3 regions of the Streptomyces sp. NPDC059010 genome follow, and region 1 is predicted to be linked to each of the others. Evidence: riboswitches for the same ligand, from Rfam matches in the RefSeq annotation. Region 1 holds a riboswitch; each other region holds the start of a gene.
The links. A riboswitch is a leader RNA that binds a small molecule or an ion and turns the genes downstream of it on or off. The one in region 1 is predicted to bind thiamine pyrophosphate.
Positions count from the first base shown of each region.

Region 2: linked by a shared signal. The riboswitch ahead of thiC (phosphomethylpyrimidine synthase ThiC) and the one ahead of thiO (glycine oxidase ThiO) in region 1 are both predicted to bind thiamine pyrophosphate.
Region 3: linked by a shared signal. The riboswitch ahead of ACFWYS_RS02580 (thiamine ABC transporter substrate binding subunit) and the one ahead of thiO (glycine oxidase ThiO) in region 1 are both predicted to bind thiamine pyrophosphate.

Region 1 is NZ_JBHYJA010000016.1:135,057-137,316, reverse strand. Features, by position in the region: gene thiO (glycine oxidase ThiO) at 1-1,005, opposite strand, end outside; TPP riboswitch at 1,003-1,114, opposite strand; gene ACFWYS_RS19350 (hypothetical protein) at 1,167-1,517, shown strand; gene ACFWYS_RS19345 (NAD(P)/FAD-dependent oxidoreductase) at 1,604-2,260, shown strand, end outside.
Region 2 is NZ_JBHYJA010000047.1:25,556-27,815, forward strand. Features, by position in the region: gene ACFWYS_RS37070 (YibE/F family protein) at 1-611, opposite strand, end outside; TPP riboswitch at 968-1,157, shown strand; gene thiC (phosphomethylpyrimidine synthase ThiC) at 1,150-2,260, shown strand, end outside.
Region 3 is NZ_JBHYJA010000002.1:100,939-103,198, forward strand. Features, by position in the region: gene ACFWYS_RS02580 (thiamine ABC transporter substrate binding subunit) at 1-925, opposite strand, end outside; TPP riboswitch at 1,007-1,112, opposite strand; gene rlmN (23S rRNA (adenine(2503)-C(2))-methyltransferase RlmN) at 1,148-2,254, opposite strand.

The DNA.
Region 1 (2,260 bases):
CCCCGCCAGCTCGGTCGGGCCGAGCATCGGCGCGTTGTCGGGGGAGCCGGGGCGCAGACCGGCCCGGGTCTCCGTGAGCGGCAGTTCGGTGATGCCCGGCACCAGCTCATGGGCGTCGCGCAGCAGCTCGTACACGCCGCCCGCGGTCACCGTCGTGTCCCAGCCCAGCTCCTCGCTCGTCGCCCCGACGACCAGCTCCCCGCTCTCGCGCGGCACCAGATACACCTGGCTTCCGCGCACCACGGCCCGCACGGTCCGGTTCAGGAACGGTGCGTACCGCTTCGGCACGGTCAGCCGCAGCACCTGCCCCTTCACGGGGCGCACGGGCGGCAGTACGTCGTCCGGGACTCCGGGCAGCCGCCCGCTGAGGCTCCCGGCCGCGAGGACCACCTGGTCCGCGCCCAGCGCGGTGCCGTCGGTCGTGGTGACACCGGCGACCCGGTCCCCTGCGACATCGAGGCGCTCGGCCCAGGTGCGGTGGAAGACCACACCGGCCCGCTCGCACGCGACCACCAGGGCCCCGGCGAGCTTGCGCGGATCGATCTGGTGGTCCCCGTCCACCCGCAGCCCGCCGCGCACGCCCGGCGCCAGCATCGGCTCCAGGCGCCGGCACTCCCGCCCGGACAGCCACTCGGAGTCCAGCCCCGACTGGCGTTGCAGGGCGTGCAGTTCGCGCAGATGGGCGCGGTCGTCGGCGTCCAGCGCGACGGCGAGCGTGCCGCACTGGCGGTAGCCGAGGTCATGGCCGGTGAGGTCGGACAGCTCGGCCGCGAAGTCCGGGTAACGCCGTGCCGACTCCAGGTTCAGGCCCAGCAGGGTCTGCTCGCCGTAGTGCAGTTCCGTGACGGCGGCCAGCATCCCGGCGGCCACCTGGGCGGCCCCGCCGCCCGGCTCGGGGTCCACGACGGCCGTCGTGAACCCGCGCTGCGCGGCCCGCCACGCCGTGACCAGGCCGATGATTCCGCCCCCGATGACAAGGACGTCTGACGTTCGCGTACGCGACATGGGCGTCCAGCCCCTCCCTTCGCCGGCATGACCCGGATCAGGTTCGTACGGTCGGAGGCCGCCAGCCTCCCTCTCAGCCCGGTGCGTCCGGGCTCCCGCGAGTGCTCTACGTTGGCCACCCTAGCCCGCCCCCACACGTCTCAGTAAGGGAGCCTGTGCCCATGGCCCGCTCGCTCGACGGTCTCGTCCTCGCCCCCGTCGCGGACCAAGCCCCAGGTCAGGTGGGTACCCGGACCCGGTTCAGGTACCACGAGAAGAACGGCGAGATCTGGGCCGAGTACACGGGCGGCGACGTCGTACGCGGGCATCTCGTGGGCACCCGGGACGGTGACCGGCTGGACTTCCGGTATGTGCAGCTGAAGCGGGACGGCACCACGTCGTCCGGCCACTGTGTGTCGACGGTGACCGAACTCGCCGACGGGCGGGTGCGGCTGGAGGAGACCTGGGAGTGGGAGTCGCAGGAAGGCTCGGGAACCAGCGTTGTGGAGCAGGTCACTGAGCACGACTCCTGACTGACAAATTGTCAGTTGTCTATGGTGATCAGGTGAGCGAGCAGACGACGCAGTCGCAGCGGAAAGTGGTCGTCGCCGGCGCCGGCATGGCCGGAGTGCAGACGGCGGTCGCCCTGCGGGAACAGGGCTTCACCGGCACCATCACGCTGATCGGCGCCGAGCCCCATCAGCCGTACGACCGGCCGCCCCTGTCCAAGGCCGTGCTGCTCGGCAAGGCCGAGGGCTCCGCCTTCGACGTCGACTTCGAGGCGCTCGGCATCGACCTGCGGCTGGGCCGCGAGGTGCTGGGCGTACGCACCGCCGACCGCGAGCTGGACACCGAGTCCGGGCCCGCGCCGTACGACGTCCTGGTGCTCGCGACCGGTGCCGAACCGATCCGGCTGCCGGGCGCGGAGGGGGTGCCCGGGGTGCATCTGCTGCGCACCCTGGACGACGCCGAGCGGCTGCGGCCGGTGCTGGCCCGGCAGCACGACATCGTGGTCGTCGGGGCGGGCTGGATCGGCGCGGAGTTCGCCACGGCCGCGCGCGAGGCGGGCTGCGCGGTGACGGTCGTGGAGGCCGCCGACCGGCCGCTCGCGGGGGCGCTGCCCGCGGCGGTGGCGGCGCCGATGACCGGCTGGTACGAGGACAGCGGGGCGGTACTGCGCACGCACACGCGCGTGGCGCGCGTCGAGCCCGGCGCGGTGCTCCTCGACGACGGTACGCGGCTGCCCGCGGGCGCCGTCGTGGTCGGCATCGGGGCG
Region 2 (2,260 bases), on a different contig from region 1:
TCGTAGGCGACCACGACCTCCTGGCCCTCGTGCAACTGCCGTGACTGGTCGGGCTGCACGATCTCGGTGAACGTACGGCCCTTGTCGTTGCCCGTGTCGACGCGAATCGTCGCCTTCTTGCAGGTGCCCTTCTCCTGCTGCGCGGCGGAGGAACCCTCGGCGGTGGAGGTGTCACCGGTCGGCGGCACGCCAGAGGCGCCCACGTCCTTGCAGCTCAGCTCGACCACCTTGGTGACCGTGGCCTGCTGTGTCTGTCGGTCGAAGCCGACCCCCGTGCGCTCGTGCGGCGGGGCACCGCCCGGCCACAGCACCGCGAGCCCCACCACCACCGCCGCGGCGAACGGGATCAGGATCGCCGCGATGACCTTGCGCAGATGCCGGGAGACGGGCGCCGCAGGACCGTGGGCGTGACTGTGCGAGTGCCCATGCCCATGACCGCGATCGTCCCCGCCACCGCCACCGCCACCGCCACGGCCGCCGCCACCACCGCCGCGCGAGCCGTCGTAGCCAGCTCCGTGCCCATGACCAGCACCGGAATCATGCCCGCGCTCGTCATCCGGGCCGGGCCCGCGCCCTGGTGAGCCGCTGGATCCCGGACCGTGCTCATGCATGCCCCCGGCTCTGGGTCCGTGCTCATGCAGGCCACCGGCCCCGGGACCGTGCTGGTGCCAGCCGCCGGTCCCCGTCATGTGATCGCCAGCCGTTTGATCGCCGGCCAACTGACCTTCGTGACCGCCGCCCCCGGGACCCCGGCCGTATCCGCCGTCGTATCTCGCTCCGGCGACCCCTGAACCCCGGCCGTCTGTACGGTCGTTGCCCCGTACGGGGCCGTTTCCGGCGCCGGATCCACGGGGCCGCTCGGGCGGTGGGTACGGAGGTTCATGCGTCGAGGTCACCGCCCGATCATCGCAAGAACGACCGAGGCCCTCTGTTCACCGCGCCCGAATTGACGCTAGCGTGGTGCCACCTTTGTACACGCGGGAGCTCGGAGCACCGGGCTGAGAGGGCGCTGACCTCCGTCCCAGCGATGTTTCACATGAAACATCACTCACCACGAGTGATGTTTCACACGAAACGTCGGCAGACGGATACCGCTGCGTCGACCGCCGAACCTGTTACCGGGTAATGCCGGCGTAGGGAGTAGGTCTCATGACCATCAAGGACACGCGCACGCCTGCCTCCAGCCAGGACGAACAGCCCACTCAGGGTGAAACGTCCCCGGAGGCCGGGAAGTCCATCGGCTGGCACAAGGCGTATGTCGAGGGTTCGCGCCCCGACCTGCGGGTGCCGGTCCGCCAGGTGCACCTCACCAACGGGCAGTCGGTCACGCTGTACGACACGTCGGGCCCGTACACCGATCCACTGACCGATACCGACGTCCGCAGGGGGTTGTCCCCGCTACGGGAGAACTGGATCATCGCCCGCGGTGACACCGAGGAGTACGCGGGTCGTCCTGTTCGTCCCGAGGACGACGGGATCAAGCACACCTCGCCGCGCGGTGGTCTGCGCAACCTCGACGCCGTCTTCCCCGGACGGCCGCGCCAGCCTCGTCGCGGCCGTGACGGCAAGGCGGTCACCCAGCTCGCCTACGCGCGACGCGGCGAGATCACGCCCGAGATGGAGTACGTGGCCATCCGGGAGAACGTCTCCCCCGAAGTGGTCCGCGACGAGATCGCCGCGGGCCGGGCGGTGCTGCCCGCCAACGTCAACCACCCGGAAATCGAGCCGATGATCATCGGCAAGCGGTTCCTGGTGAAGGTCAACGCCAACATCGGCAACTCCGCGGTCACCTCTTCCATCGAGGAAGAGGTCGAGAAGATGACCTGGGCGACCCGCTGGGGCGCCGACACGGTCATGGACCTGTCGACCGGCCGCAACATCCACACCACCCGTGAGTGGGTGCTGCGCAACTCCCCCGTGCCCATCGGCACGGTGCCGCTCTACCAGGCGCTGGAGAAGGTCGACGGCCGTGCCGAGGAGCTGACCTGGGAGATCTACAAGGACACGGTCATCGAGCAGGCCGAGCAGGGCGTGGACTACATGACCGTCCACGCGGGTGTGCGCCTGCCGTACGTGCCGCTCACCGCCAACCGCAAGACGGGCATCGTCTCGCGCGGCGGCTCGATCATGGCCGCGTGGTGCCTGGCGCATCACAAGGAGTCGTTCCTGTACGAGAACTTCGAGGAACTCTGCGAGATCCTCGCGGCGTACGACGTCACGTACTCGCTGGGCGACGGCCTCAGGCCGGGCTCGATCGCGG
Region 3 (2,260 bases), on a different contig from region 1:
GCGGCATGTCGTCCTGGAACGTCCTGGTCAGCAGGAAGTCCAGGAGCGCCTTGCCGCCCTCGGTGTTCCTGGCGTTGCTGAGCAGGCCCGCGTACTCGACCTGCCGGAAGCACGTGCCCGTCGCGACGCCCGTCGGCGCGCTGGTCGGCTTGGGCTTGGCGTAGATCACCTCGGCGGGCGGCGAGGAGGCGTACGACACGACGAGCGGCCGGTCGGCCCCCGCCTTCTTGCCGCCGGCGGACCCGGAGAACTCGTTGTTGTAGGCCTGCTCCCAGCCGTCGACCACCTTCACGCCGTTGGCCTTCAGCTTCTTCCAGTAGTCCGGCCAGCCGTCGTCGCCGTACCGGGCGGCGGTACCGAGCAGGAAGCCGAGGCCGGGTGAGGAGGTGGAGGCGTTCTCGGTGACGAGGAGGTTCTTGTACGCGGGCTTGATCAGATCGTCGAACGAGCTGGGCGGGGTCAGCTTGTGCTCGCTGAAGTACGCCTTGTCGTAGTTGACGCAGATGTCGCCGGTGTCGATGGGGGTGACCCGGTGCTTGTCCGGGTCGACCCGGTACTCGGGCAGGATCAGGTCGGAGCCCTTGGGCTCGTACGACTGGAACAGCCCGTTGTCGAGCGCCCGCGAGAGCAGGGTGTTGTCGACGCCGAAGAAGACGTCGCCCTGCGGGTTGTCCTTGGTCAGGATCGCCTTGTTGACGGCCTGCCCGGCGTCGCCGTCCTCCAGGACCTTGACCTGGTAGCCGGACTGCTTCTCGAACGCGGCGAGAACGCCCTTCGAGACGGACCACGAGTCGTGACTGACAAGCGTCACGGTCTTGCTCCCGGCCCCGGCGTCGCCGCCGCCCGAGTCGGACGAACCGCACGCGGACAGCGTGACAAGGCCGAGACCGACGGCGAGGACCGTGGCCTTCTTGATGATGCTCACTGAATTCCTCCTGGGGTTGACCAGGAAGAGACGCGGCCCTGCCCGGAAGTCCGCTTTCGACTCCCGGGCAGGGCGCAACAGCTTGAGTGATGACCGAACTTCCTACCCAGAATGACCTGGGCAAGGTTCAGAGGGTCTGCGGCCGGTGCCGCACTCTCAGCGCTGTGGCGCTCCCCTGTCGGAATATGAAGATGTGCTTACGGCGACCTTACGGTGGCCAGACTACCGCTCGGTCGCGGCGAGCTGCCCACACGCCCCGTCGATCTCCTGACCACGGGTGTCCCGAATGGTCACCGGCACACCATGGGCGGCGATGGCCTCGACGAACGCCTTCTCGTCCTCGGGCCGGGACGCGGTCCACTTCGAGCCCGGCGTCGGGTTCAGCGGAATCAGGTTCACATGCACCGGCCTGCCCTTGAGCAGCCGCCCGAGCCGGTCACCGCGCCAGGCCTGGTCGTTGATGTCCCGGATGAGGGCGTACTCGATCGACAGCCGCCGTCCGCTCTTCCCGACGTACTCGAACCCGGCGTCGAGCACCTCGCGCACCTTCCACCGCGTGTTCACGGGCACGAGGGTGTCGCGCAGCTCGTCGTCGGGCGCGTGCAGCGAGATCGCGAGCCGGCACTTGAAGCCCTCGTCGGCGAACCGGTGGATGGCCGGCACGAGACCGACCGTCGACACGGTGATCCCGCGCTGCGACAGCCCCAGCCCGTCGGGCTCGGGGTCGGTGAGCCGACGGATGGCTCCCACCACCCGGTTGTAGTTCGCGAGCGGCTCCCCCATCCCCATGAAGACGATGTTGGACAGCCGGGCGGGCCCGCCCGGAACATCCCCGTCCCTGAGCGCCCGCATCCCGTCCACGATCTGATGGACGATCTCCGCGGTGGACAGATTCCGGTCCAGCCCCGCCTGCCCGGTCGCACAGAACGGGCAGTTCATCCCGCATCCCGCCTGCGAGCTGATGCACATGGTCACCCGGTCCGGATACCGCATCAGCACCGACTCGACGAGCGTCCCGTCGAACAGCCGCCACAGCGTCTTGCGCGTGTCACCCTGGTCGGTCGACAGATGCCGTACGACGGTCATCAGCTCGGGAAACAGCTCCTCGCGCAGCTTGTCACGCGAACCGGCCGGGATGTCGGTCCACTGCTCCGGCTCGTGCGCGTACCGCGCGAAGTAGTGCTGCGAGAGCTGCTTGGCACGAAACGGCTTCTCCCCGATCGCAGCGACAGCGTCCTTACGCTCACCGGGCGTGAGATCAGCGAGATGCCGCGGCGGCTTCTTGGCTCCGCGGGGGGCGACGAAAGTGAGTTCTCCGGGCTTAGGCATGGCTGT